Regions from separate parts of the Sodalis sp. RH20 genome, predicted to be linked through region 2. Evidence: predicted binding sites of a transcription regulator. Region 2 holds the regulator's gene; each other region holds the start of a gene.

What was found. The regulator ArgR, encoded in region 2, controls arginine synthesis, uptake and breakdown. The targets are predictions, from matches to a motif close to ANTGAATAAAAATACANT.
Positions count from the first base shown of each region.
Region 1: argF (ornithine carbamoyltransferase) is a predicted target of ArgR. The motif match lies at 4,059-4,076, and genes of this name have one in related genera.
Region 3: argA (amino-acid N-acetyltransferase) is a predicted target of ArgR. The motif match lies at 2,956-2,973, and genes of this name have one in related genera.

Region 1 is NZ_CP178733.1:4,334,219-4,344,305, reverse strand. It holds gene vapC (tRNA(fMet)-specific endonuclease VapC) at 1-250, shown strand, start outside; gene ridA (2-iminobutanoate/2-iminopropanoate deaminase) at 275-661, opposite strand; gene pyrI (aspartate carbamoyltransferase regulatory subunit) at 738-1,202, opposite strand; gene pyrB (aspartate carbamoyltransferase) at 1,214-2,149, opposite strand; gene ACL2XM_RS19845 (YhcH/YjgK/YiaL family protein) at 2,534-3,001, shown strand; gene argF (ornithine carbamoyltransferase) at 3,019-4,026, opposite strand; gene rraB (ribonuclease E inhibitor RraB) at 4,203-4,664, shown strand; gene ACL2XM_RS19830 (GNAT family N-acetyltransferase) at 4,679-5,185, opposite strand; gene ACL2XM_RS19825 (valine--tRNA ligase) at 5,528-8,383, opposite strand; gene ACL2XM_RS19820 (DNA polymerase III subunit chi) at 8,397-8,846, opposite strand; gene pepA (leucyl aminopeptidase) at 8,931-10,087, opposite strand, start outside.
Region 2 is NZ_CP178733.1:3,824,261-3,834,347, forward strand. It holds gene mdh (malate dehydrogenase) at 1-583, opposite strand, end outside; gene argR (transcriptional regulator ArgR) at 1,037-1,507, shown strand; gene yhcN (peroxide/acid stress response protein YhcN) at 1,954-2,217, shown strand; gene mpl (UDP-N-acetylmuramate:L-alanyl-gamma-D-glutamyl-meso-diaminopimelate ligase) at 2,492-3,865, opposite strand; gene fbp (class 1 fructose-bisphosphatase) at 4,131-5,135, shown strand; gene ACL2XM_RS17640 (methyl-accepting chemotaxis protein) at 7,144-8,748, opposite strand; gene ppa (inorganic diphosphatase) at 9,019-9,546, shown strand; gene ACL2XM_RS17650 (gamma-glutamylcyclotransferase) at 9,616-9,963, opposite strand; gene tamB (autotransporter assembly complex protein TamB) at 9,966-10,087, opposite strand, start outside.
Region 3 is NZ_CP178733.1:5,897,050-5,907,136, reverse strand. It holds gene mltA (murein transglycosylase A) at 1-972, opposite strand, end outside; tRNA gene ACL2XM_RS26980 (tRNA-Met) at 1,189-1,265, shown strand; tRNA gene ACL2XM_RS26975 (tRNA-Met) at 1,358-1,434, shown strand; gene amiC (N-acetylmuramoyl-L-alanine amidase AmiC) at 1,518-2,774, opposite strand; gene argA (amino-acid N-acetyltransferase) at 3,006-4,340, shown strand; gene recD (exodeoxyribonuclease V subunit alpha) at 4,412-6,262, opposite strand; gene recB (exodeoxyribonuclease V subunit beta) at 6,262-9,828, opposite strand; gene ptrA (pitrilysin) at 9,844-10,087, opposite strand, start outside.

The sequences.
Region 1 (10,087 bases), 510 kb from region 2:
GGATGCGGCGCGCAATTACCGGGCGGTGGAGAGTTTTGTTTCGCGCATGGAAGTCCTGGGGTATGGCGCGAAAGCGGCGCGGCATTATGGCGATATCCTGGCCCATCTGGAACAGACGGGCCTGCCGATAGGGGTAAACGAGGTGCATATCGCGGCCCATGCCCGCAGCGAGGGTTTGGTCGTCGTCACCAACAACCCGGCGGAATTCAGCCGGGTCGAGGGTTTGCTGATTGAAAACTGGATTAACTAAGGCGCCGCGCGCGCCTGTCATGGCCTAGCGCCGTACGGCGATGGCCTCGATTTCAATCTGCACGTCTTTCGGCAGGCGCGCCACTTCCACGCATGAACGGGCCGGGAAGGGCGCGTTATGTTCGGTGAAAAAAGCTTCGTAAGCGGCGTTGACGGTGCCGAAGTCGTTTAAATCCTTGACGAACACCGTGGTTTTAATAATATCCGCCACCTTCAGGCCGGCGGCTTCCACAATCGCCCGCACGTTGTCCAGCGATTGACGGGCCTGCGCCGCGATATCATCGGCCACCAGCCCGGTTTGCGGGTTAATGGGGATCTGGCCTGAGGTGAAAAGCATAGTGCCGAGATCGACCGCCTGAACGTAGGGTCCGATGGCGGCCGGTGCGTTTTCAGTACTGATAATACGGGACATGCTGGCTCCTGGGGTTGATAGGCGAATCAAAAAGCATTGCCGGCCATTATAAAGACTAAACCGGCGCGTGCCCAGCTCAGGCGTTCTGGATAACCGCCTGATGCTCGAACTCTTTTTCACAATATTTGCATTTCAGGTGCACCTGGTTGTCGCGGCTTTTGACCGTAAAACCCGAGGCCACCGGCTCGCTGCGGCTGATGCAGTTGCTGTTGGGGCAGGTCAGCACGCCGTCGATGCGATCCGGCAGCGTCAGGGTCAGCTTGCGCACCACTTCATAGTTATCGATACGATTCACGGTGGCGTGGGGGGCGTACATCGCCAGCTGGTTCGCCTGCTGTTCGGTAAGGAACACGTTCTCGATCTTGATCAGATCTTTTTTCCCCAACTGGTTCGACGGCAGGTTCAACCCGATGGTGATGCGCTGATCGGTGGCGGTCAGCTTAAACAGGGTCAGCAGCTTAAAACCCACCTGCGCCGGGATATGGTCGATCACCGTGCCGCGCTTGATTGCCTCGACCTGCAGTTTATTATCCTGAGTCATTCTCTTTCCCCTTAGCCTGCCAGTTGATCGTTTAACACCAGGGACAATAACGCCTGGCGCGCGAAAATGCCGTTGCCGGCCTGCTGGAAATAATACGCGTAGGGCGTGGCGTCCACCTCGTGGGCAATTTCATCCACCCTGGGCAGCGGATGCAGCACCTTGAGATTCGCGCGCGCCTTCAGCAGATCCACGGCGCGCAGCACAAACTGGGCCTTGACGTTGGCGTATTCCGACGGATCCAGCCGTTCTTTCTGCACCCGGGTCATATACAGGATATCCAACTGCGGCATCACTTCCTCGATGGTGGCATGCACGCTGTACCCGATGCCTTTATCCGCCAGCATATTCAGGATATAGGCGGGCATCGCCAGCGCTTCCGGCGCGATCAGGAAAAAGTGATTGCCGTCGAACTTGGCCAGCGCCTGGGCCAGGGAGTGGACGGTGCGGCCGTACTTCAGGTCGCCCACCAGGGCCACGTTAAGGTTATTCAGCCGTCCCTGGGTTTCCTGAATGGTAAACAGGTCAAGCAGGGTCTGGGTCGGGTGCTGGTTGGCGCCGTCGCCGGCGTTGAGGATGGGCACGCCGCCGGAAAATTCGGTGGCGAGCCGGGCGGCCCCTTCCTGCGGATGGCGCATGACGATGGCGTCGACGTAGGTGCTGATAACCGAAATAGTGTCCGCCAGGGTTTCGCCCTTTTTGCCCAGGGAGGTATTGCCGGCGTCGGAGAACCCGACCACCGAGGCGCCCAGGCGGTGGATGGCGGTTTCAAACGACAGCCTGGTACGGGTGGAGGCTTCAAAAAAACAGCTGGCCACCACTTTATGTTTCAACAGCTCCGGTTGCGGACGGGCTTTCAGGCCGGCTGCGGTGCGCAGTACCAGCTCCAGCTCCTCGCGGTTCAGGTCATTAATGGAAATGATGTGTTTTTGATAAAGGGGGTTAGCCATGTATGTCCTCCTTACGGGTGTCGTTGACGCCGGCCTTGCGCAAGTGTAGATCGCGGTCCGGGATAGCGCGCAAAAAAAAGCCCCTCAACGAGGGGCCTGATACGGATAGATAAAAACGGGCAACGGGAGCAGCAACGGCAGCTGGCCGCCTGCGGGCAGGCGGCGGCAGTCATAGGCAGCAAAAATCACGCAGCTGTTCATTGATCCTCCCGGCAAATTGCCCGGAATTATACGCGCGTGCCGGCACACTTCAAGGGCCAAGACGCCGATATTTATGAATAAGCAAACGATTGGCTTGCTAATCAAAATAAGTGTTAAATAACTCTCTTTTTTCGCGCGCAATCTGATTTATAATGAAACGATATTTCATTTTAAGGAAAAATTATGATCACCGGTAATATCCATCATCTCGATCTCGTGCCTTATCTGCCCGCCAAGCTGCGTGACGCCATCGACTATGTCAAACAACACATTACCAGCGAGACGCCGCTGGGTAAGCATGATATCGACGGCGACCGGGTATTTGTGCTGATCTCCAACGACAGCACCGATCTGCTGGAAAAGCGCCGCGCCGAGTTCCACGCTAAATATCTCGATATCCAGATCGTGCTGGACGGCGTGGAAGGCATGACCTTCAGCAACCTGCCGGCGGGCAAGACCGATACCGACTGGCTGGCGGATAAGGATATTGCCTTCCTGGCCGCGGGCGAGCAGGAAAAACAGTTTGTGATGCAGGCGGGCGACTTTGTGGTGTATTACCCCGGCGAAGTGCATAAACCGCTGTGCGCGGTCGGCGCGCCGGCCCATGTGCGCAAAGCGGTGGTGAAAATCGACACCGCCCTGGTTCGCTGAACAGATAGTACGCCGGCTTATTCCCGCGCGAGCGTTGCCACCATCACCGCTTTGATGGTGTGCAACCGGTTCTCCGCCTGATCGAATACCAGGCTGTGCGCCGATTCAAACACCTCGTCGGTCACTTCCATGCCGCCGGCCAGGCCATATTGTTCGGCCATTTGTTTGCCTACGCCGGTCTGGTCGTCATGGAACGCGGGCAGGCAGTGCAGAAATTTCACCTCTGGGTTGCCGGTCAGCCGGAGCATCGCCATATTGACCTGGTAGGGACGCAGCAGGGCGATACGCTCTCCCCACAGGGCTTTCTCCTCGCCCATGGAAACCCAAACGTCGGTGTAGATAAAATCCACCTCGCGCACGCCCGCCGCGATATCCTCGGTCAGGGTAATATTGCCGCCGCGCTGTTGCGCCAGTTCGCGGCAATGGGCCACCAGCCGCTTATCCGGCCAACAGGCGCTGGGGGCGACCAGGCGTAAATCCAGGCCGGTCAGCGCCGCCGCTTCCAGCATGCTGTTGCCCATATTGTTGCGGGCGTCCCCCACGTAGGCGAACGCCATCTGCGCGAAGGTTTTCTGCGGCAGGTGTTCCTGCATGGTCAGCAGATCGGCCAGTAACTGGGTAGGGTGGAACTCGGTGGTTAACCCGTTCCACACCGGCACGCCGGCATGGCGCGCCAGTGTCTCGACGATCTCCTGGCCATAGCCGCGGTATTGAATGCCGTCGTAAAGCCGGCCCAGGACCCGGGCGGTATCCTTAATGGATTCCTTATGTCCGATCTGGCTGCCGCTCGGGCCGAGATAGGTGACGCGCGCGCCCTGATCGAATGCGGCGACTTCGAAAGAGCAGCGGGTGCGGGTCGAGTCTTTTTCGAAGATGAGCGCGATATTTTTACCCGCCAGGCGCGGCGTTTCCCGCCCGGACTGTTTTTCCCGCTTCAGGCTGGCGGCCAGGGCCAGTAATTCATGGATCTCGGCGGGCGTGAAATCCAATAACTTCAGGAAATGACGGTGATAGAACTGGCTCATATGCGGCGTTCTCCGGTCTTAATCAATTGTAAATTGAATTTAAATTCACTTTATATGTATGAATATTCAATTTCAAGTGTTGATATCAATTCTTTCATGTTTAAGCTGGAGCCTTACCCCCGGCTGTGGGAAAATAGGTTCCTAACAGGCCGACCGACGCATTGAGGATTGAGGGCATGGCACATCAATTTCTGGAAGAGCAGCGTGACGAAACGCGTTTGATAATCGAAGAGCTGCTGGAAGATGGCAGCGATCCGGAAGCGCTTTACACCATCGAACACCATCTGTCCGCCGAGAATTTCGATACGCTGGAAAAAGCCGCGGTCGAAGCCTTCAAGCTGGGTTATGAAGTCACCGATGCCGAAGAGCTGGAAGTGGAAGACGGCTCCGTGCTGATGTGCTGCGACGCCGTCAGCGAAATCGCGCTGAACGCGGAACTTATCGACACCCAGGTCGAACAGCTGTTTACCCTGGCCGAGCGCCTGGGCGTCAACTATGACGGCTGGGGCACGTATTTTGAAGACGGCGAAGACGACGAAGACGACGAAGCGGATGAGGACGGCGAAGAGGGGATTGACGGCTCGGCCCCGCCGGCGCGCGGCCTTCTGGATCAGGACGACAACGGCACCCGCCACTAAGGCCATACGCGCCGTCAGATCAAAGGCTTAAGCATCGTGACTTCGCAATCCACATGTCCGGTGTGGCCCATCGGCCCGGCGATATGCCCAAACCCCAGCCGTTCATACAGCGCTATGGCCCGGGTCAGGGTGGCGGTGGTTTCCAGGTAACAGTGGGTAAACCCCTGCCCGCGGGCAAAGTCCAGCGCCTTAAGCGCCAGCTCATGGGCCAGGCCGCGCCCGCGCAGGACCGATAAAAAATACATCTTCTGCAGTTCACATATCCCCACATCCGCGCCGGCCAGCGGGGCAATGCCGCCGCCGCCGGCAATCCTGCCTTCAAACTCAATCACCCAGTACGCGCTGCGCGGCTGGCTGTAGAGCTGGTACAGATTATCCAGGTTCGGGTCGGAGACGGTATAGCCTTTATCCGCCGTCAGGCCGAACTCGGCCGATACCTGGCGAATGACGTCGGCAATGGCATGGTTATCTTCCGGCGTAATGGGGCGCACCAGAATATTGACTGAAGTAGCTGTGGACATCGTCATTACCCAAAAAAGAAAAAAGACACTAAGCGTTCTGGATTTATTGTTATGAGTAATAGCATCGCGCGGGCGGCGGATGCAAATAAATTAAACGGCGGTTAAACTTTTGTCGATTGCCGGCAAACCTCCACACGCGCTGAAAGCGGGTGTGCCGGGCCGGGAACCGAGCGAGCGCCCACGTCTTTGCACGACGGCGCGGACGTTGGCACGCGCTTATGGCTCACCTCCGTGTGAGCCATAAGCGCGCGTCTATGTCGCCAGGGACGATTTACGCTCGCCCTCATGCCCGCGGGCATGGCCTGACCGGCAAACGCCCGCGGGTGACGCTTTCGTTGTCAGCTATAAATTGGCGATGGTCGCCTGCTGCTCCAGCAGCTTGGCCTTGGCGTCGGCATAACCCGCCAGTTTTTCCCGCTCTTTCGCCACCACCGCTTCCGGCGCGCGGGCGACAAAACCTTCGTTGGACAGCTTGCTCTCGATGCGCCCGATCTCGGTATCGATTTTCAGCACTTCGTTGGCCAGCCGGTCCAGCTCCAGGGCTTTGTCGATAATGCCCGCCATCGGGATCAGCAGTTCGCCTTCCTCCACCAGCTTGACGATGGAGACCGGGCCTTTCTCGCCGTCCGCCAGGATATCCAGGCTCTGCAGCCGCGCCAGCGTCTGGATAAAGCTCTTGTTATCCGCAATCCGCCGGCGGGTCAGCGCCGTGGCGCCGCGCACCAGGACATCCAGCGGTTTGCCGGGGGCGATATTCATCTCGCTGCGAATGGTGCGCACGGCGATAACCAGCTGTTTAATCCATTCCACGTCCGCCAGCGCCTGCGTATCGTCAAGCGTGGCGTCAAACTGCGGGAAGGCTTGCAGCATCAGCGTATCGTCGGTAATGCCCTTGAGCACTTTCACCCGCTGCCAGATGGTTTCGGTAATAAACGGCACTATGGGATGCGCCAGGCGCAGCAGGCCTTCCAGCACCTCCACCAGGGTATGGCGGGTGCCGCGCAATTCGGCCTCGGCGCCGCCGGTCATGACCGGTTTGGTCAGCTCAAGATACCAGTCGCAGAACTGGTTCCAGGTAAAGTCATAGAGGATATTGGCCGCCATATCGAAGCGGTAGCCGTCAAGCGCGTCGCGATAGGCTTTTACCGTACGGTTGAATTCCGCCAGGATCCAGCGGTCCGCCAGCGACAGGCTCATCTCGCCGCCATGCTGGCCGCAATCCTGGTCCTCGGTGTTCATCAGCACAAAGCGGCTGGCGTTCCACAGCTTATTACAAAAGTTGCGATAGCCTTCCAGGCGCTTCATATCCCAGTTGATATCGCGCCCGGTGGACGCCAGCGCCGCCAGGGTAAAGCGCAGCGCGTCTGTGCCGTGCGGCTCGATGCCGTTGGGGAACTGCTTTTCGGTGCGCTTGCGGATTTTGTCCGCCAGCTGCGGCTGCATCATATTGCCGGTGCGCTTTTCGATAAGCGCCGGCAGCGAGATGCCGTCCACCATGTCCAGCGGGTCGATAACGTTGCCTTTGGATTTCGACATCTTCTGGCCTTCGTCGTCGCGGATAAGGCCGGTCATATACACGGTCTTGAACGGCACCTGCGCACGCCCCTGTTCATCCTTGACGAAATGCATGGTCAGCATGATCATGCGGGCGATCCAGAAGAAGATAATATCAAACCCGCTCACCAGCACGCTGGTGGGGTGGAAGGTCTTCAGCGCCTCGGTCGGCTCCGGCCAGCCCAGGGTGGAGAAGGTCCATAGGCCGGAGGAGAACCAGGTATCCAGCACGTCCTCGTCCTGGCGCAGCGCCACCGAGGCGTCAAGGCCGTTTTCGCGGCGCACCTCGGCCTCGTCGCGTCCGACATAGACCTTGCCGGCGGCGTCGTACCAGGCCGGGATGCGATGTCCCCACCACAGCTGGCGGGAAATACACCAGTCCTGAATATCGCGCATCCAGCTGAAATACATATTTTCATACTGCTTCGGCACGAACCGGATAGCGTCGTTTTCCACCGCCTCGATGGCCACCTTGGCCAGCGGCGCGGTACGCACATACCACTGATCGGTCAGCATGGGTTCAATCACCACGCCGCCGCGATCGCCGTAAGGCACGGTCAGGGCATGGGGTTTGATTTCATCAAGCAGGCCCAGGGCGTCGAAGGCGGCGACCACCGCCTTGCGGGCGGCAAAACGCTCAAGGGAGCGGAATTCGGCCGGGATCTCGCCGCTCCAGGCGTCGCTGGCCTCGCCCAGGGTGTCGAACACTTCCGCCTGTTCGCGGATATCGCCGTCCAGGGTCAGGATATTGATCATCGGCAGGCCGTGGCGCTTGCCGACCTCATAGTCGTTAAAGTCATGGGCCGGGGTGATCTTCACGCAGCCGGTGCCCTTGGTCATATCGGCATGCTCGTCGCCGAGGATGGGGATGCGGCGGCCGACCAGCGGCAACAGGACGAATTTGCCGATCAGGTCTTTATAGCGCGGGTCCGCGGGGTTCACCGCCACGCCGGTATCGCCCAGCATGGTTTCCGGACGGGTGGTGGCCACCACCAGGTAGTCCCGGCCGTCCGCGGTCCTGGCGCCGTCGGCCAGCGGGTAGCGCAGGTGCCACATGGATCCCTGTGATTCGCGGTTTTCCACCTCCAGATCGGAAATGGCGGTGCGCAGCTTGGGATCCCAGTTCACCAGGCGTTTGCCGCGGTAAATCAAATCCTGCTTGAACAGCTGGACGAACACTTCCTTCACCGCCTCGGACAGCCCGGCGTCCATGGTAAAGCGCTCGCGCTCCCAATCCACCGAGGCGCCCAGGCGGCGCATCTGGCGGGTAATGGTGCCGCCGGATTCCGCCTTCCACTGCCAGATTTTTTCGATAAAGGCGTCGCGGCCGTAATCGTGGCGGGTCTTGCCCTCTTCGGCGGCGATTTTACGCTCCACCACCATCTGCGTGGCGATGCCCGCGTGATCGGTCCCCACCTGCCACAGGGTGTTTTTACCCTGCATGCGCTGGTAACGCACGATAATGTCCATAATGGTCTGCTGAAAGGCATGACCCATATGCAGGCTGCCGGTCACGTTCGGCGGCGGGATCATGATGCAGAAGCTTTCTTTGCTGGTATCGTTATGCGGCTTGAAATAGCCCTGTTTTTCCCAGTGCTCGTACAGCGGCTGCTCGATATCGTGCGGGTTATATGTCTTTTCCATTATGCGTCGTATTTCACTGCGTTGGCGGCGTGGCCGTGGTCAATTGGAAGCCGACGCTGCGATAGGCTTTATACCGGTCGCGCGCCAACTGTTTTAATGCGTCTTCGTCCGGGACGAAGTCTATCACTTCATGGAAAGCGGAGGCAAAATCCGCGCACTGCGGCAGCAGGCTTATCAGCAGCTCGCGCGGCGCATTGCCGCGGCGCTTGGGCCAGCACAGCTCCACCGGCGCGCCATAGCGCGGCCCCTCGCCCGCCAGGTTATGGGGAACAAAGGCGGCCGGGTCCCGCTGCCATAGGGCTTCGTCCAGCCTCAGTGCCTGCTCCTCGTCGTCACAGGCTATCAGCACCCTTTTACCGGCGCGCCAGTGGAGCGCCGCCAGATCGCAGGCCAGCCGCTCCATGGGGCTAAGCCCTTCCTGGAGATCCTGCCGGTCGAGAAGATAAAAGGTTGCGTTTTTCATGTACCGTTTTAGTCAAGCCTGAGGGGGAGAACGGAAAAATAACGGGCGGCCTGGGCCGCCCGGACAAGTTTACCTTTTTTAGGCCTACTCGTCACCGTTGAGACCGGAGCGATTGAGCAGAAACTGCGCCAGCATGGAGACCGGACGCCCGGTGGCGCCCTTGGCCTTGCCAGAACGCCAGGCGGTGCCTGCGATATCCAGATGCGCCCAGCTGTATTTGCGGGCGAAACGGGACAGGAAGCAGCCGGCGGTAATGGCGCCGCCCGGCCGCCCGCCGATATTGGCCATATCGGCGAAATTGGACTCCAGCTGCTCCTGGAACTCATCTCCCAGCGGCAGGCGCCAGGCGCGGTCGCCCGACTGCTCGGCGGCGGCGATAAGCTCGTGGGCCAGCGGATTATGGTTGGACATCAGCCCGGTCAAGTGATGGCCCAGGGCGATAACGCAGGCGCCGGTCAGGGTGGCGACGTCAATCACCAGTTCGGGGTCGAAACGCTCGACATAGGTCAGCGCGTCGCACAGCACCAGCCGCCCCTCGGCGTCGGTGTTCAGCACTTCCACCGTCTGGCCGGACAGGGTGGTCAACACATCGCCGGGACGGAAGGATCGCCCGTCGACCATATTTTCGCATCCCGCCAGCACGCCCACCAGGTTCAGCGGCAGGCTCAGCTCCAGCGCCATGCGCATCACGCCGTACACGGTGGCGGCGCCGCACATATCGTATTTCATCTCGTCCATGCTGTCGGCGGGCTTGATGGAGATGCCGCCGGCATCAAAGGTCAAGCCTTTGCCCACCAGCACGATCGGACGCGCTTCCGGATCCGGATTGCCCTTATATTCGATAACCGACATCAGGGATTCGTTTTGCGAGCCCTGGCCGACCGCCAGATAGGCGTTCATGCCCAGCTCTTTCATCTGCTGCTCGCCGATAACGCGGGTGGTGGTGGTCTTGCCGTACTTATCCGCCAGCTGGCGCGCCTGGGATGCCAGGTAGGCCGGATTGCAGATATTGGGCGGCATATTGCCCAGGTCCTTCGCGGCCTTGATGCCGGAGGCGATGGCCAGTCCATGCTGGATGGCGCGCTCGCCGCCGGTAAGCTCGCGGCGGGTGGGCACGTTAAACACCATCTTACGCAGCGGCCGGCGCGGTTCGGCCTTATTGCTTTTCAGCTGGTCGAAGGTATAAAGCGACTCTTTGGAGGTTTCCACCGCCTGGCGCACTTTCCAGTAGGTGTTACGCC
Region 2 (10,087 bases):
TGAAGCTCACGCCTTTCACCTGTGACAATAAAGGCAGGATAGTGACGCCGGAATGGCCGCCAATCACACGCACTTCCACGTCCTCGGGCCGCAAGCCTTTCAGCTCGGCGACAAAAGTATTGGAACGGATGATATCCAGGGTAGTGACGCCGAAAAGCTTGCGTTTGTCATACACCCCGGCTTTCTTCAGCGCTTCAGCGGCAATCGCCACGGTGGTATTGACGGGATTGGTGATAATGCCGATTAACGCCGTGGGACAGGCTTTCGCCACCTGGTTGATCAGGTTGCGTACAATGCCCGCATTGACGTTAAACAGATCGGCGCGATCCATGCCGGGCTTACGCGCCACGCCGGCGGAAATAAGAACGATGTCCGCCCCTGCCAAGGCGGGGGTTGCGTCCTCGCCGCTAAAGCCCTTAATCTTGACCGCGGTGGGAATATGGCTGAGATCGACCGCCACGCCGGGCGTTACGGGGGCGATGTCATAAAGAGAGAGTTCTGAACCTGGAGGGAGCTGGGTTTTGAGCAACAGGGCAAGGGCCTGGCCTATGCCACCCGCTGCGCCGAGAACTGCGACTTTCATTCTAATCTCCTTATTATTATAGGAAAAATTAAATGCCGTCAAATCATCTGGTTATGATCATAGAGACATAAACGGGTAAAAACAAATCAGCGATCGCAAATTTGAGAATTGACGCATTAACTTCCCTTTTTTATCCCTATTAGCCGCCCGAATTCCCATGCCGGATGACCTCACCGGATAATGCCTGTCGCCGCCGTTCAATACCCGTGGTTAGCGTCCACACTACACCGACAGCAATGGTTAAAACAACATCAAATTAATAACATTCTCTTTACTTTTAACGGCCATGAAATATGGGAGCCCGGTCATGGTCGGTTTGAATAGATATTGCTAAGCTGATTGTTTTGCCGACTTAATTTGGCCATCCTGGCGGTGGCTGCGCATTGTTATTGCATAAAAATGCAAATTTATGCATAATTCGTCGTACAATACTGGCTACTGGTTTGGGAAAATATGCGCAACCACTTTAAACAAGAAGAACTGGTGAAAGCTTTTAAGGCCTTGCTTAAGGAAGAGAAATTCAGCTCCCAAGGTGAAATCGTTTTTGCATTGCAAGAACAGGGATTTGAAAATATTAACCAGTCCAAGGTATCAAGGATGCTGACTAAATTCGGCGCGGTAAGGACCCGCAACGCGAAGATGGAAATGGTCTATTGCCTGCCGGCGGAACTGGGCGTGCCCACCACCAGCAGTCCGCTGAAAAACCTGGTGCTGGATGTCGATCACAACGACGCGGTTATCGTTATCCATACCAGTCCCGGCGCCGCCCAGCTTATCGCGCGGCTGCTGGATTCCCTGGGTAAATCCGAAGGCATCCTGGGCACCATAGCCGGGGACGATACGATCTTTACCACCCCCGCCAAGGGTTTTAGCGTAAAGCAGCTTTACGAAGCCATCCTTATTCTGTTTGAACAGGAACTCTAAGCCGACGATCGGGCGCTTTATAACGCCAGCGCCTAACATTCGTGCTTTTCATCTCTTTTATGCCGCTGCAAAAGCGTCATCACGCCACAAATGATGCTGCCTTTGTGGCCCTAAGCCCCGCTAATATTCTCTCTAGGGTTTCACCGCGGCGGTTTCCACCGCCGGAAGCCGGCCAGACAGCACGTTTGGCTAAAAACCGCTATCTGATTGAAATTACAATTATTTAACATTAATTGTATATTATTCAACCACTTTTAATAGCTTTTTCTTATATCATGCGAAAGTACAGAAATAAAGTTTCATAATAAATTATGAGCAAACTACTAATACCTGCCGTTACTAGTGTATACTTTGTTTCGTGATGAACATCACGTTTTACATCCTGTTGTCAGCAATAAAGAACAGCATGAAGAACGTCAGTCAAAAGAATAGTAGAGGTATAAAACATGAAAATTAAAACCGCAGTATCACTGATGACCGTAATGTCAGCCTTATCTTTCGGCGCCTTCGCCGCAGAATCAATCTCGCAGGATCAGGCCAGCGGCTTGCATTCGTTCGGCACCGTAAGCGTAGGCGGGATCGCGGGTGCGCCTTCCGACATCCATCAGGCGCTGAATCAAGCTGCTCAAGCCAAAGGCGCAACGGCATACCACATCACGGAAGCCCGTGAAAATGATACCTGGCACGCCACGGCCGAGTTGTATAAATAAGCGCATGGATGGAGGGCACCGGCAGCGACTTGCCGCCGCGCCCTGGGCTGAATTGCTGAAAGCCGGCGGGTTCGTCAAGGCTTGAAACAATAATCAATAACGCAGTGCAGAAAGAGTTTACTCCAGAAGTCAAAGCGGTTATGCCGTCGTCGCCCTCAGTTATTCCTGTGTCCAGTAATAACCCAAGACGCGGACAGCCGATTCCCTCTCGTCGTCCTATCCGGCGAACCTTTTCCCCCGCTTGCGGGGGTTTTTTTTGGCTTGCGCACGGCGCCTACACCGCCAGGCCGGCTTTCAGGTTTAACTGCGCCAGCAGTTTTTCATGAATGCCGCCGAAGCCGCCGTTGCTCATCACCAGAATGTAATCGCCCGGTTGCGACGTCTTGACAATCATTTCCACCAGCGTATCGACATCGGCGCTCCAATGCGCCGGCTGTACGCACGCCTCCGCCACCTCGCTCACCTGCCAGGGAATATGCTGGGGCTGGAATAAAAATACCTCGTCGGCGCGGCCCAGCGAAGGCGCCAGCTCATTTTTATTCAAGCCCATTTTCATGGTGTTGGAGCGCGGTTCCAGCACCGCCAGAATACGCGCGGTACCGCCAACTTTACTGCGCAACGCGGCTAGGGTCGCCAGGATTGCCGTGGGATGGTGAGCGAAATCATCATAGAGTTTCACGCCGTTGGCAGTCCCTTTAAGCTCAAGACGACGGCGGGCATTGATAAAGGATCCCAACGCCCGGCAGGCATCGGCCGGCTGCACCCCCACGTGACGGGCGGCGGCAATCGCCATCAGGCCATTATGCATATTGTGCTCGCCCACCAGATCCCACTGCACGTCGCCCATCAGCTCGCCTTGCAGGAAGACCTGGAACCGGCTGGCGTCCGCCGCGCTTTTTTTCGCCCGCCAGCTGCCTTCCTCACCGACATATTCCTGCTCGCTCCAGCAGCCCATCGCCATCACCTGCTTCAGATGCGGGTCGTTATCGGGCAGGATGATTTTCCCTTTGCCGGGCACCAGCCTGACCAGATGGTGGAACTGTTTTTGGATGGCTTTCAGATCGTCAAAAATATCCGCATGATCGAACTCAAGGTTATTAAGAATCAGGGTGCGCGGGCAATAATGGACAAATTTGGAACGCTTATCAAAAAACGCACAATCGTATTCATCCGCTTCCACCACGAAAAACGCGCCGTCGCCTAAACGTGCGGAAACGGTAAAATTCCCCGGCACGCCGCCTATCACGAACCCCGGCTGATAGCCGCACTCCTCCAGGATCCAGGTTACCATGCCGGCGGTGGTGGTTTTGCCATGGGTGCCGGCCACCGCTATCACCCAACGCTGCTGCAGCACGCGATCGTGCAGCCACTGCGGGCCGGACATGTAAGGAATACCCCGCTCCAGTACCGCTTCCACACAGGGATTGCCGCGGCTCATCGCATTACCGATAATGACCAGTTCCGGCTCGGGCGTCAGCTGCGCCGGATCGTAACCCTTGATCAGCACAATGCCCTGATCCTGCAGCAGCGTGCTCATCGGGGGATAGACGTTATCATCGGACCCGGTCACTTCATGCCCCAACGCGCGCGCCAGCATCGCCAGCCCACCCATAAATGTGCCGCAGATCCCGAGAATGTGTATGCGCATAATTTTTCCATTTTTTAACACGAACTGCGGCTCATTCTACCGCTGCGGCCGACTGATATAAACGGATTTGATGATGTACTCGCATTCGTTTAAGCTAAACTGCATTACATACGTAAGCGGCAAATCGATGAGTGTTAGCTCTGTCAGGTTAACCGGACTGTTACTCGGTCAGTGAAATCGGTCAGTGAAATTGGTCAGTGAAAATCGATTGTACCGCTTTTCATCCTTAGCAACATGGTCATTCTTTGGATCCAGGGAAAGTGATATGAAAACGTTAGGCGAATTTATCGTAGAGAAACAGCACGAATTTCCACATGCCACCGGTGAACTTACCGCGTTACTCTCCGCGATAAAATTAGGGGCGAAGATCATTCACCGCGATATTAATACAGCGGGTTTGGTGGATATCCTCGGCACCAGCGGCGTATCCAATATCCAGGGCGAAGTGCAGATGAAACTCGACCTGTTTGCCAATGAAAAATTAAAAGCGGCGCTGAAGGCGCGCGGACAGGTAGCGGGCATTGCTTCCGAAGAAGAAGACGAAATCGTTATTTTTGACGGCGAGCGCTCCACCAGCGGCAAATATGTCGTGCTGATGGACCCGCTGGACGGCTCATCCAATATCGATGTCAACGTCTCGGTAGGCACGATATTTTCCATCTACCGCCGGGTCACGCCGGTGGGCACGCCGGTGACGCTCGAGGATTTCCTCCAGCCCGGCAGCAAGCAGGTCGCAGCGGGTTACGTAGTATACGGCTCGTCCACCATGCTGGTTTATACCACCGGCTGCGGGGTCCACGCTTTTACCTACGATCCTTCCATCGGCGTATTTTGCCTCTCCCACGAAAGCGTACGCTTCCCGGCCACCGGCAATATGTATTCCATTAACGAAGGCAACTACATCAAGTTCCCCAACGGCGTTAAAAAATACATCAAATACTGCCAGGAGATGGACGAGGCCACTCACCGCCCCTACACTTCCCGCTACATCGGCTCGCTGGTATCCGACTTCCACCGCAATTTGCTCAAGGGCGGCATCTACCTTTATCCCAGCACCGCCACGCATCCGCAGGGCAAACTGCGCCTGCTGTATGAATGCAACCCGGTCGCGTTCCTGGCCGAACAGGCCGGCGGCAAGGCCAGCGACGGCAAAAACCGCATCCTGGATATCGTGCCGCAACAGCTCCACCAGCGTTCGCCGTTCTTTGTCGGCACCGAATCCATGGTCAACGACGCTGAGCGCTTTATGCGCGATTTCCCCGACGAATAATAACCACGCCTCGCGGCACGGCAGGTCCGCTAACGCTGAACTCAACGCAGACGTGTTAAAGGGAGAGCGTGCCGATGGGGTCGAATCGGGCGTGGTGTTCCCGCCCGACCGAGGCCCCATGGCGCGGTAGGCCCGCCAACACTCATCTCAAAGCAGACGTGTTCAAGGGAGACCGTGCCAATGGGGTCGAATCGGGCGTGGTGTTCCCGCCCGACCGAGGCCCCATGGCGCAGTAGGCCCGCCAACGCTCATCTCAAAGCAAACGTGTTAAAGGGAGACCGTGCCGATGGGGTCGAATCGGGCGTGGTGTTCCCGCCCGACCGAGGCCCCATGGCGCGGTAGGCCCGCCAACACCCATCTCAAAGCAAACGTGTTAAAGGGAGAGCGTGCCAATGGGGTCGAATCGGGCGTGGTGTTCCCGCCCGACCGAGGCCCCATGGCATGGTATGCCCGCCAACACTCATCTCAAAGCAGACGTGTTCAAGGGAGACCGTGCCAATGGGGTCGAATCGGGCGTGGTGTTCCCGCCCGACCGAGGCCCCATGGCATGCTAGGCCCGCCAACACCGAACTCAACGCAGACGTGTTCAAGGGAGACCGTGCCAATGGGGTCGAATCGGGCGTGCTTTTCCCGCCCGACCGAGCGCCCCATGGCGCGCTAGGCCCGCCAACACTCATCTCAAAGCAGACGTGTTCAAGGGAGAGCGCGCCCATTAGGGCTGCTGCGTATACAGCACGCCGTAACAGAGATAGACGAACCTTTTCGCCTGCATTTGCCTGCATTTAAATGGAAAGCGGCCAGCTTTGGCTGGGATTTCGCTGGCGCTTGCGGGGGGCTTATGTTGCCGCAGTGCGGGTTTCGCTTGCCGTGCGTTCGGTGGTTATATGGCGTGCCCGGTGCCGGCAAGCGACAAAGAGGCCGTACCGCGACGGCCTCCTTGACCTCCGCGCGCCCGGCAGGTCGCGCGTCGCTGCGCGATGCCTTCCGCCGCCCATGCCCCCGTTATGCACCGGCCCGGTTAGCGCTCCCGGCGCCACCGGGCCTTTCGCCGCTCCCGGCGGCTCATGCCGGGGGCACAGGCGCCGTCAGCGCGCTTTATGCCGGTCCACATGTCGCTGTTCGTACTGCATGTTATGAAGCGATAGCGGCGCTGTTGCTTAGGATAAGGTCAGGCGTCGGCATAGGACTAACTATTATGGGATGCAACGAGTAGGGAATACAGCTGGCGCAGCGAAAAACCGGTTATTCAGACATGCCCTTACCCGTTATCGTTATGCAGTCGAACAGTAAAACATTCATCATTCAGCGTTAAGTTTTAGCAGTAAAAAATACGCTTTCAGCCATCAGCCACTAAAAAAATGAATACTGATAGTTTTCCCGGTAAGCGCATACCGCTAAGAACCCCAAAACGCCGATTTGCTCACAGGCGATGGTGTTGACGTGATGCCGGCATAGAGTGCGCCGGCGGCGCGCATCGCGGCTGGATGAGCCGCCGGGAGCGGCGAAAGCCCGGATTGCGCTGGGAGCGCATATCGGGCGGTCCAAAAAGCCGGGATGCAGCGCTGCCGGGAACCGCGCAGCGGCGCACGATCTGCCGGCCGCGCGGAGGTCAAGGAGGCCGTCGCGGTACGGCCTCTTTGTCGCTTGCCGGCACCCGGCACTGCATATAACCACCGAACGCACGGCAAGCGAAACCTGCACCGCGGCATCATAAACCTTACCACAACGACATAACCCTCACCGCGGCATCATAAACCTTACCGCAACGACATAACCCTCACCGCGGCATCATAAACCTTACCGCAACGACATAACCCTCACCGCGGCATCATAAACCTTACCGCAACGACATAACCCCCGCCGCAAGCTACACCCCCCCGCCGTGGCGACATCCATATTCACGGGTGCCCAATATGATGGCCGGACCATATCTGCCCGCCAACGCCGAACTCAACACAGATATGTCCAAGGGAGCACGCGCCAACGCCAGATCAGCGGTACTACACCTTCAGGCCGCCGCCTCCACGTCACTCACTTCTTCCGCCACTGCCGCCACCTCCTCAAGCTGAAACACCGCCATACTCTTCGCCAACTGCTGCGACTGCGCCTGCAGCGAACGCGTCGCCGCGCTTGATTCCTCCACCAACGAGGCGTTCTGCTGCGCCACCGCGTCCATCTGCGACACCGCCAGGCTAATCTGTTCAATGCCGCGGCTCTGCTCATCGGTGGCATTGGAAATCTCACGCATCAGCTTGGTCACCCGCATCACTTCCTCGGAAATTTCATCCATGGTCTCGCCGGCGGTATGGGCCATCTCCGACCCCTCGTTAACCCGCCCCTGCGACTCTTGGATCAACCCCTTGATCTCCTTCGCCGCCTCCGCGCTGCGATGGGCCAGGTTACGCACCTCCCCGGCCACCACCGCAAATCCCCTGCCCTGCTCGCCGGCGCGCGCCGCTTCCACCGCCGCGTTCAGCGCCAGGATATTGGTCTGGAACGCAATACCGTCAATCACGCCCAGGATATCGGCGATACGACGCGAACTCGCGGTAATCGCCTGCATCTTTTCAATCACGTAACAGACCACCTCGCTCCCCTTGTCGGCGGTATCGGACACCGCCCTGGCCAGCTCATGGGCCTGACGGGCATGCTCGGCATTCAGTTTCACCGTCTGGGTCAGCTGCTCCATACTCGCCGCCGTCTGTTCAAGCGCCGCGGCGGAGGCTTCTGTCCGCTGGGAAAGATGGGTATTGCCCTGGGCCAATTCCCGCGTGCCGGTATCGATTTGGCCGCCCGCCACACGCACCTCGCTCACGGTGCCGGCCAGCGCATCCTGCATCAACGACAGCGCATTGTTCAGACGCGCCAGCTCGGTGGCTTTACTGGCGCTCACCGGATAATACAGCGAGCCGGCGGCAATATGTTCCAGATGGACAATGGCGCCATCCAGCGGACGCAGGATAAATCTGCGCACCGCCAGCCAGGCTATCACCGACAACACCAGGGCCAGCACACAGGCGACAATCGTCAGCATCAACTGGATACGGGCGGCATCGGCGGCGTCACGCTGGATCTGCTGCCCGGTCTGCAGCGCATAGTGCTGAAAAGTGTCCAGCGCCTTATCCATCTCCAGGCTGAGCGGAGTAAGCTGCGTCTCCAGCACCTGATAATACCCGTCCGGATTCGCATTATTCAGGGCGACCATGACGGGCTTGACGCCCTGTTCATTATAACGCTGATACACCAGGTTCAGCTGCTGGGCGCGCCTGGCGCCCTCGGCGGTCACCGAACCGGTCGCCAGAAACGCCGCCATATCTTGGTCGGCCAGCTTGGCCAACGCCTTGACATTGGCCGTCGATGCCTGGGCTTCGTTGATAAGGCCGGTCTCATACTGCCTTACCGCCAGTGACGCCTCTGTGCGCGCCCTGAGCGAAGCGTTATAGCTGCGGGATAACAGGCCCAGCTCCTCGCCCTGAACCTGGTTAATGGCTTGCAGGGAACGTGAACTTTGCTGAATGGTACGAATGCCGATACCACCGACAATAAATAAAATAATGGTCATCACGATCAGCCAGGTCAGTAATCCAACCTTGACGCTCATGGTTTTCAACATAGCTCCGCCCCTGCATTTTCAGATGTTGATGAATACAAATCACCCGGCAGAGGCTGTACACTCCGCCCTGCATCGGTTATCGGTGGCACCGGCGAAGACTTTATCGATTCAGCGGGGATCAATCCGTTATATATCCGTTATGTGAGTCACCTCACAGGCCGGATTGGGTCGGTTAATTCGCCGCAGGCAAGTATTCGGCGGTGAACTACCGCATTTTTTGGTTATAATAGGCGCTAGGCCATTATTATTGGAAAGGTTAAGGAAACTGACATGAGCTTGAATCTGGTACCGGCAGGAAAAGATCTTCCCGAGGATATTTACGTCGTGATTGAAATCCCGGCCAACGCTTCCCCGATCAAATACGAAGTTGATAAAGCAACCGGTGCGCTGTTTGTCGATCGTTTCATGTCCACCGCGATGTTTTACCCTTGCAACTACGGTTACATCAACCATACCCTCTCGCTCGACGGGGATCCGGTCGATGTATTGGTGCCGACGCCGTACCCGCTGCAACCCGGTTCCGTTATTCGCTGCCGCCCGGTAGGCGTGCTCAAGATGACCGACGAAGCCGGCGAAGACGCCAAGCTGGTGGCGGTGCCGCACACCAAAATGACCAAAGAGTACGACAATGTGAAAGACGTGGAAGACTTGTCTCCGCTGCTGCGGGCGCAAATCACCCATTTCTTCGAACATTATAAAGATCTGGAAGCAGGCAAATGGGTGAAAGTGTCGGGCTGGGAAAACGCGGAAGCCGCTAAAGCGGAAATTATCGCCTCCTTCGAACGCGCTAAGAAATAAGTTACGCCTGTCCCTGTCCAGGAAATGCGCAAAGCCTGGTTTGCGCATTTCCTTGCCATCACTCAGGGTTCAGGATTCTTCGGCGCGTTTTACCCAGTCCCCACTCAACAACCGCCGCAATCCCTCCACCGGCCGCTGGTAGACATACATCCAGGCGCCGCCGTAAGGCGTCGCGATCAGGGCCCGTTTATACTCGCCGCTTTTGGTGCGCAGGGCATCCAACTCGGCCAACGTCGAGGAATCAATGCGATATACCTCACAATATACCGTTCCCGTGCCGGGGACGACCGCCGGATAATGACCGAGATCGTATAATTCAAAGCCGGAGATCACGTGATCGCCTAACCACTGGCCGTTCGTCATCCAATGACTGTTGCCTTGATTGCGTCGCAGACTACCGTAGACAATTATTCGCATTGTTAAAACTCAAACTGATAGAGCAAGTCCAATGCCTGATCGAGACCAGACACGGCTTCCAGATAAAGTCTCGGCATTAAACGGTAACGTAACGTTAACGTTGCCAATGAATCAAAAATACCGA
Region 3 (10,087 bases), 2.1 Mb from region 2:
TATGGCGCCGCCCACATCCAGGGCCACCATCAGGCGCATCTCATATTTACCGGTAAATTTGCCGGCGTTGTCCAGCAGGGGTACCTCCGCCAGCAGCGTGGTGCCGGCCGGGATCAGCGAGCGATCCGACGCCACCGAGGCCTTGGCCACCAGCGGCACGGCGCTGGCGCCTTTTACAGGCGCGAAGGGAACCGGCCTGAAGAACACATAGGACGGATTCTCTTCCAGCAGTTGCCGCACCTCGGTCTCGCTGTGGCGCGAGGCCCACTGGCGAATCGCCTGCATCGACATATCCTCGCGCGCCACTTCGCCGCGATCGATCAATATCTTACCGATGCTGCGGTAGGCGTGTCCGTTTTTACCGCCATAGCCAAAAAAGGTGAGCGGCCGGCCGTCGCCGTAATCCACATAGCCGCTGCCCTGCACTTCCATCATAAAATTATCCATCAGCGAATTACTGTAGGCGATGGCCAGATTACGGCCGTCAAGCGCGCCCGCGTAGATGGCGGCGCGGTCGGGCAGGCGGTTCCTGCCCTTGGGCGGCATGCGGTACAGCGGATACTGAAATTCGCCCTGGGGCGTATAGCGGGCCTGAATCACCGGCGTGTAATAGCCGGTGAACTGTACATTGCCGTAATTATCCACCCCTTCCATCTGGTAGGCCTTGACGCCGAACTGGCTGAGCTGGCGGGTATCCGCGCCCGCCATGGCCCAGCGCTTGACGGCGTCGAAATTGGCGCTGTTGCGGCTATACAGGCCCGCGGCGGCGTATTGCGTTTCAGCCACCTGATCGGCGTAGTCCTTGGCATTAACCGGTCGCCCCTTGGCATTGGGTTCATTGACCAGCCCGAACGGCTGGGTAAGAAGACCATCTTTATACTGTTGTCCACGATCGGTGGGGCGCGACGAACAGCCGGCCAGAATGGCGAAAATCAGGCCAATGAAAAGATAGTGTGCCCATTGTTTGTTCATAACGTTCTCATGCCGGTTCCATTTGCCTATGTATCAACGGCGAACGATAGCAAAGGCGGTTCAATAGATAAATGCATTATTGCAAAAACAACCGTCTGTTTTGCTTATAAAACAGGCAAAAAAGCGCCTCTTTAAACAAAAATCATTATAGCAGGCGATTAATCGCAAAAAGGGGTTGCATCAAAGGCTGTCCGGAGTATAGTGCGCTTCCACGGACGCGGGGTGGAGCAGCCTGGTAGCTCGTCGGGCTCATAACCCGAAGGTCGTCGGTTCAAATCCGGCCCCCGCAACCAATTAAGCAGTAAAAGTCATACGTTAAGAAAAGAATTAAAAAAAAGAGTAAAAGAAGCAAGCATCTGACTGCTCACAGATGTAGTATATCGGACGCGGGGTGGAGCAGCCTGGTAGCTCGTCGGGCTCATAACCCGAAGGTCGTCGGTTCAAATCCGGCCCCCGCAACCACTTCTTGAAAAATGACAGGCTAAAGCGCTTAACCCACTCTAAGGTGGGTTTTTTGTTGTCTGCATTACGCAAAACGCGCCGCCTCACCGGCCCGAGATCACCCCACCCGCCGCAAAATACGCCTTGATGCCCGCCAGGATGGCGTGCGCCACCTGCTGCTGGAAATGCGTGGTGCGCAGGCGCCGCTCCTCTTCCACATTGCTGATAAACGCGGTCTCCACCAGGATGGAGGGAATATCGGGCGCCTTGAGCACCGCAAAACCTGCCTGATCCACGCTGCGTTTATGCAGGTGCGCGATTGTCCCCAGATGATGCAACACCGCCTTGCCGAATTTCAGGCTGTCGTTGATGGTGGCGGTCTGCACCAAATCAAACAGGGTATGATCCAGATAGCGGTCGCCGCTTTTGCCTACCCCGCCGATATCGTCCGCGGCGTTCTGGGTTTGCGCCAGGAAACGCGCGGCGGCGCTGGTGGCCCCTTTGGTGGACAGCGCGAACACCGACGCGCCGCGTGCCGCGCGGTTGGTAAACGCGTCGGCATGAATAGAGACGAACAGATCCGCGCGCTGTTTGCGCGCTTTCGCCACCCTGACCTTCAGCGGAATAAAGACATCCTCATTGCGCGTCATATAGACTTTCATATTGGACTCGCGGTCAATCAAGGCGCGCAGGTGGCGGGCAATCTTGAGCACCACATCCTTTTCGCGGGTGCGGAACTTGCCGATGGCGCCAGGATCCTCACCGCCATGGCCGGGGTCGAGCATGATGACAACCGGCCGGTCGCGCCCGGCTTTGCCGGCGCGCGGCGCCTGGGATTCGGGCGGCAGGCTGCGCGCCAGATCGCCCTGATTGTAGTCCTCCAGCAGCGCCAGCAGCGGATCGTCCTGCAGCGCGGAACGGCTGCCGGCCCGGGGATAGAGATCCATGATGAGACGATGTTTGAACCCGGCCACCGGCGGCAGGGCCAGGAAGCGCGCCTGGACCGGCTGCTTCAGTTCGATCACCATCCTGGCGGTGCGATCGTCAAACTGGCCGGCCCGTATCCGGCTGATGTAGGGGTCCTCTTCCCTGACCAATTGACCGGCGCCCTTCAGCACCGAATTAAGCTGGGCATCCTGGATATCCACCACCAGCCGGTCGGGATTGCCAAGGACAAACTGGCGATAGCGCAAGGGGGACTGGGATTCAAGCGTAATGCGGGTATAACTGGCCGCGGGCCAGATGCGCACGGCCACCACCAGCGGCGCCGCCATTCCGATGCGACTGAGCGTTAACAGCCAGGTGGCGGCGGTTGCCTGCAGCAGCCGCCTGCGCCCCTTATTATGATGTGAATCCGGCATATCGCCCCAGGATAAAAGCTAATATAATGAAAAAGCAGTCATTTTTTCGAATGGCAAAAACTTTAGCGAATCCGCCGGTATCTGTCATCCTTAAAAGGCTCTATGCTTAGTGCTTCGGGGTTTATTTTCGATTCTTTACAAACAAGAATGGGGAAAAATGCTGCTTGCCAATACCCTATTTATAGAATAAAAATACACAAAATCAGAATAATCATTCACAGAGGATTTGCCGTGAAGGAACGTAGTACTGAACTGGTCCAAGGCTTTCGTCACTCAGTTCCCTATATCAATGCCCATCGGGGCAAGACGTTTGTCGTCATGTTAGGCGGCGAAGCCATCGAACATGAAAACTTCGCCAACATCGTTAATGATATCGGCCTCCTTCACAGCCTGGGCATCCGCCTGGTGCTGGTCTACGGCGCACGGCCGCAAATCGACGCCAATCTGTCGGTGCACCACCTGGAACCTATTTACCACAAGCACACCCGCGTCACCGACGCGCCGACCCTTGAACTGGTCAAGCAGGCGGCCGGCCTGCTGCAGCTGGATATTACCGCGCGGCTGTCCATGAGCCTGAACAATACGCCGCTGCAGGGGGCGCATATTAATGTGGTCAGCGGCAATTTTATCATTGCCCAGCCGCTCGGGGTGGACGACGGGGTGGACTACTGCCACAGCGGCCGCATCCGCCGTATCGACGACGAGGCGATACATCGCCAGCTGGACAGCGGCGCTATCGTGCTGCTCGGCCCGGTGGCGGTGTCGGTAACCGGCGAGAGCTTTAACCTGACCTCGGAAGAAGTGGCCACCCAGCTGGCTATCAAACTGAAAGCGGAAAAGATTATCGGCTTTTGTTCTTCGCAAGGGGTGTGTGACGATAAGGGCGAGATAATATCCGAACTGTTTCCCAATGAGGCCCAGCTGCGTATCGACGCGCTGGAAAAAAAAGGCGATTACCATTCCGGCACGGTGCGCTTTTTGCGCGGCGCGGTGAAAGCCTGCCGCAGCGGCGTGCGCCGTTGCCATCTGATCAGCTATCAGGATGACGGCGCGCTGGTGCAGGAACTGTTCTCCCGCGAAGGCATCGGCACCCAGATCGTGATGGAAAGCGCGGAACAGGTGCGGCGCGCGACCATTAACGATATCGGCGGCATCCTGGAATTGATACGCCCGCTGGAGCAGCAGGGCATCCTGGTGCGCCGGTCCCGCGAACAGCTGGAAATGGAAATCGATAAATTCACTATTATCGAACGGGACAACCTGACCATTGCCTGCGCCGCCCTTTACCCCTTTCCGGAAGAACAGCTGGGGGAGATGGCCTGCGTGGCCGTGCATCCCGATTACCGCAGTTCGTCGCGCGGCGAAATGCTGTTGCAGCGCATTACGCAGCAGGCGCGCCAGATGGGGCTGAAAAAGCTGTTTGTACTGACGACGCGCAGCATTCACTGGTTCCAGGAGCGCGGTTTTACCCCGGCGGAAGTGGAAGTGCTGCCGCAGCAGAAGCAGGCGCTGTATAACTACCATCGCCGTTCAAAAATCCTGGTGGCGGACCTCACCGGCCAGTAACCGGGCTGCGCCGGCGAGCATTCCCGGGACGCCCGCCGGCTACCGCGTGCGCCGGCAAGCCTGCCGGCGGCCTACCCCTTTAACAGCAATTCCCGCAGGCCGCTGCGCCGCTCGGTCGGCGTGGCGATGGCCTGGCTTATCACCTCGTCGTTGGCATAGACCGACAGCCGCTCGCGGGCGCGGGTAATGGCCGTATAGACCAGCTCGCGGGTTAGCACCGGCAGAAACTGGTTGGGCAGCACCAGCGCCGTATGGATAAACTCCGACCCCTGGGATTTATGCACCGTCATGGCAAAAGCGGTTTCATGATCGGGCAGACGGCTTAGCGGCACCGCCTTGATGGTGCCGTCAGGCAGCGGGAAGCAGACCCGCAGCGCAGACTGCGCATCCGGCAGCATAATACCGATATCGCCGTTATACAGTCCAAGGGACGGCGCATTGCGGGTGATCATCAGCGGCCGTCCCGCATACCCCCTGCCGGCGGCATCCGCCTGGCGCTTAATCAACCCCGCCTGGGCCAGCGCCTGTTCAATCCGCGCGTTAAGGCCGGCGACGCCGAAAGGCCCTTCGCGCAGCGCGCACAGCAGGCGGTAGCGGTCAAATGCCGCTAACACCGCGCCTGCCCCGGCGCCGTCCCGCACCAGCCGCAGGTAATCACGATAGCCCGCCACGCACCCGTCGAGCAGGCGCAGATAGTCTTCGCCGTCGCGCACCGGCGCGTAGGCCACGTCCTCATCACGCCCGGCTTTCAGCAACGCCAGCGCCCCCCGGCCATCGCCGTTGTTAACGGTATTGGCCAGACGGCCGATGCCGGATCCCGCGTCAAAGCGGTAGCTTTTACGCAGCAGGCACAGGCTGTCCCCCGTCTGGTGTCCCGCCACGGGCGTGCCCGCCGGCACCTCGCAGCCGGTAAGCCGCCGCAGCTGCGCATTACGCCCGGGACTATAGCCGTTCTCCGCCAGAAAGCAGATGTCGCCCAGCACCGCCCCCGCTTCCACCGACGCCAGTTGGCAACGATCGCCTAAAAAAACCACCCGCGCCTGCGGCGGCAGCGCGGCGATCAGGCTGGCCATCATCGGCAGATCGACCATCGAGGCTTCGTCGACAATCAGGATATCCACATGCAGCGGATTATCCTGATGGTAACGCATGCGCTGGCTGTTGGGCTGCGCGCCCAGCAGCCGGTGCAGCGTCACGGCTTCCGCGGGGAACAGCCGCCGCTGCCGTTCGTCAAGGCCGAGCGCCGCCAGCGCCGCGCCAAGGGACTCGCTCAGGCGCGCCGCCGCTTTCCCGGTGGGCGCCGCCAGCTGGATACGCAGACGGGCATCGCCGCCCAGCACCACCATGGCGGCCAGCATTTTCGCCACCGTCGAGGTTTTACCGGTGCCCGGGCCGCCGGAAATCAGCGCCACCGGATGGGTGATAGCCACCGCCGCCGCCACTTTTTGCCAGTCCACCGCATCGGCGCCGGCCGGGAAAAACCGGTCCAGCACCCGCCTGATAAGCGCTTCATCCCCAGCGGGCATGGGCCGGATGGCGTTAAAAAAATGCGCGACCCGCCGTTCATTTTGCCACATGCGCTGCAAATACAACCGGCCCTGATCTAATACCAGGGGGGTGGGCCTGGAACCGTCGCTGACCGCCGGCGACGCGTTCAGCAAACGCGGCCACTCGTCCGGCGAGGGCTTGCCGGCAAGGCGCCAGGCATGCTCGGCCAGCTGCGGATGCCGGCCGTTGAACAGGCCGCCGGGCTGCAATAGCGTCAACGGCAGGCAAACATGTCCGGCGCCGGCGTCGGCGCTCAGGCAAGCGCAAGCCAGCAGCAGGGCCGGCTCATCCGCGCTCGCCAGCATGCGGGCAAACTGGATATCCAGCGGCCGCCAAAGCCGCAGTAATTGCGCCTGCTCGATCACAACGTCCATTAAATCGCCTTATCCTCGCTGGTGACCGCCGCGCCCTGGCTGAATAATGTATCCAGCCCGTCAATCAGGGCCGGTTCAGGGCGGCAGTAAAATATGCCGTTGCCGGGATTATCGGCCGCGACGCCGCGCAGGAACAGATAAAAGACTCCGCCAAAATGGCGGCGATAATCATAATCCGCCAGGCGATGGCGCAGGTAACGGTGCAACGCCAGGGTATAAAGCTGGTATTGCAGATCGTAGCGATGCTCCGCCATGGCCTGCGCCATCGCCTCGGGCGTATAGGCGGCATCGTCTTCGCCCAGCCAGTTGGATTTGTAGTCCAGCAGGTAATAACGGTCCTGCCAGCAAAATACCAGGTCGATAAACCCCTTCAGCATTCCCCGCACCTGGGGAAAATCCAGCGGCGGGCAGCGCGCGGACAACGGATCGTAGCGTTTGCACAGCATATCCAGCGCGCCGGCGGTCACCGTGGCGTCGATCGGCAGATAGAACTGCAGCTCCGCCTGTTTCCGCCCCGGCGCCAGTCGGGAGAGCGTAATGCCGGAGGCGCCGAGCGGCGCGTTTAATACCCGGTCCATCCACTGCCCGATAACCGGTCGCCAAATGTCGCTGATGCCGTTTTGCGCCAGTTGCCCACTGAGCCAATCCTCATCAAGCGGCCGGGTAAAATCGAGCGATTCAAACAGGGCGTGCAGGAAGGTGCCGGGGGAGGCGCCGCGCGCAAAGGTATGGGGCGACAGCTCGGGTTCGGCGTCCTGACGGCGTTCGCCCACCGCGTCGACGTCCAGCCGGGGCAGCAGTTCCATCAGCCCCGGTCCGCCGCCGTGCTGTTGCAGGCCGGAATAGCTGGTGACGCGCCAATTGTCCTGCGCGCGCGGCTGAAAGCGCCGGGCGGCGAGGCTATGCCGCGCCGTCACGGCCGGTTGCCAGGGGTGCCCCTGCGGCTGGGTAATCACGTCCAGGGCGATATCCGCTGCGCACAGTTGCTCAAGCCGCGCCCGCAGGACGGCGCCGCCGCCGGGCTCGCCCTGCTGTATCAGGTAGCCCAACGCGCTTTGATGCACATCGGTATCGCCGTTTTTGGCACGGGTGCCGCGAAACAGCGGCGCGATACCGATGCAACATTGATAAATGGAACGGGTCAGCGCCACGTACAGCAGGCGCAGGTCTTCCGCCAACCGCTCTTCCTCCGCGAGCGCGAGGCTCTCCTCGGAGGCCGCCAGATCCAGCCAGGCCTGGAAATCACTGCGGTCATGGAACAAGGGGCGCTTTTGCAGCCGGAAATCGGCGACAAACGGCAGGAATACCAGGGGAAATTCCAATCCCTTGGACTTATGCACCGTGGTGATCTTCACCAGATGGCGGTCGCTTTCCAGCCTCAGCTGCTGGTTATCGGCCTGGGTGTTGGGCTGTTCAATCTGCAACGCCAGCCAGCGCACCAGCGCGTGTTCGTTATCCAGCTGCGCCGAGGCTTCCTGCAGCAGTTCGGCCAGATGCAGCAGATCGGTCAGCCTGCGTTCGCCATTAACGCTGGCCAGTAGGTTCTCCGCTATCTGATGGGCAATCATCACCTGGCGCAGCATCGGCAGCACACCGCGTTGCCGCCACAGCTGGCGATACCCGGCGAACTCATCCACCAGCGCGTCCCAGGCCTGGCCGTTGTGGTTGACGGCATCGATATCCTGGGCGTCTAGCCCCATCAGGCTGGTGGCCAGGGCGCAGCGCAGGGCGTTATCCTGGCCCGGGATCAGGATTGCCTGCAACAACCACAGCAGCTCGCGCGCCTCCGGCGTTTCATAAACGCTGTCACGATTGGACAGGTAAACCGCGGGGATCGACAATGCGCTTAACGCGTCGCGCACCAGGGAGGCTTCATTACGGTTACGCACCAGCACCGTCATGTCCGAGGCCTGCAGCGCCTCGCGTCCCTTGCGGCCGTTAAGCCAGGCGCGCCCGTCCCGGCCGGCGGTCAGCAGGTCGCTGATGGCGGCGGCGCACTGGCGCGCCATTAAATGTTGGTACTCACTTACACCGGTTCCGTCCCCCGCCAGCAGCCAGACCCGCAGCGCCGGCTGCGGCGCCTGGTCGACCATCAGCGATAGCGCGTCGTTTTCCGGGGCGGCGGCGACCGGCAAAAAGGGAATTTGCGCAAAAATAAAGGGGTTTGCGAGCGATTGGAACAGGCGGTTCACCGCGCCGATCATGGGCGGCGAGGAGCGCCAGTTGGTGCCGAGAGTATAGTGGGCGCTAACTTCGCTGCGGGCGCGCATATAGGTAAAAATATCCGCGCCGCGAAAAGCATAAATCGCCTGTTTGGGATCGCCAATCAATACCAGGCCGCAGGCCGGCTGCCCGCCATAGAGGCGGCGGAAAATGCGGTATTGCTGGGGGTCGGTATCCTGGAATTCGTCAATCATCGCCACCGGATAGCGCGCGCGCACCGACTGCGCCAGGGCGTCACCGCCCTCGCCCCGCAGCGCCTCGTCAAAACGGCTAAGCAGATCGTCAAAGCCCAGTTCACCGCGCCGGCGCTTTTCGAGTTGCAGCGCGAGGCGCATTTCATCCAGCGCCAGCACAAAAATCAGCTCGCGCAGCGTCAACGCCTCCTGGAAAAACCGGTCGATTTCGTCGAACAGGGCATGTTCGGGCGGGCTGCCCTTGATGGTTTTGGCGCGCAGTACCGATTGGCGGAAGCGTTCAAGCTCTTTTGGCACCGCATAATCATCGGTTGGCGCGGCGGCCCAGGCTGACATTTTATCCAGCCACACAGGCAGGTTCTTGCTGCTGTATGAGCGCTTATCGACGCCTGAGTCGCCCACCAGGGCCGGCAACAAACCGGCGGATTGGCGCCATGACCGCTTAAGGGCGTCGATGCGGGCGATAATGCGCTCATGCCGCGCCAGGATGGACTCGGTTTTATCCGGCGGATTGCGCACCACCGGCGCCTCGCCCTGCATATAAGGCAGCAATTCAGCCAACAGTTTTTCCGGACCGTCCCATTCCTGGTGTATGGCCTGGGCGATGGCGTAAGGCAGCGGGTAGCAATGGCGGCGCCAAAAGTCGGCGCAGACCTGGCGTCTGAGCGCCGATTCGTCTTCCACCAGGGTTTGCTGGAACAACATACCCGACTCAACGGTATTCTGGCCGAGCATGCGCTGGCAAAAGCCATGAATGGTATAAATCGCCGCTTCATCCATCTGCCGTTCGGCCGCCAGCAGTAAACGGGCGGCATGCTCCGTATCGGCGACCTGGGCCAGCAGTTCCTGAAACAGGTCGTCCTTGCCGGGTTCACTCAGGGCAGGACCACGCACGCAGGCCAGCCGCAGGCGGTGGATATTCTCCCGGATGCGTCCCCGCAGTTCCTCGGTGGCCGCCTCGGTAAAGGTCACCACCAGGATTTCTTCCACGCTGAGCGGGCGCTGATAAGCCGCCTGCTGGCCCAGCCCCAGCAGCAGGCGGAGATAAAGCGCCGCCAGCGTGTAGGTTTTCCCGGTACCCGCCGACGCCTCGATAAGGCTTGCGCCCTGCAACGGCAACGTCAGCGGATTAAGTATCTGCGCGGTCAAGGATGCTGTTTTCCTCTATTGATGAGCAAGTACGGGTAACGTCCTTTGCAGCGCCGAGGCGTTGGGATAAAGCTGCCAGCCCGCGGGCGCGGCATATTCCGCCGGAGCGTGGCCGTCGCCGCTGCCGCCAATCTGGGATAATAGCGCCAGCCCGGTCGGCGCAATTACCGCCTGATGGAAAAAATCAGCCAGCTGCGCGAGCGTCATCTGCCGCAGCGCCGCCACTACTTTAGCACGGGTATCGAAAGACAGGTTATCG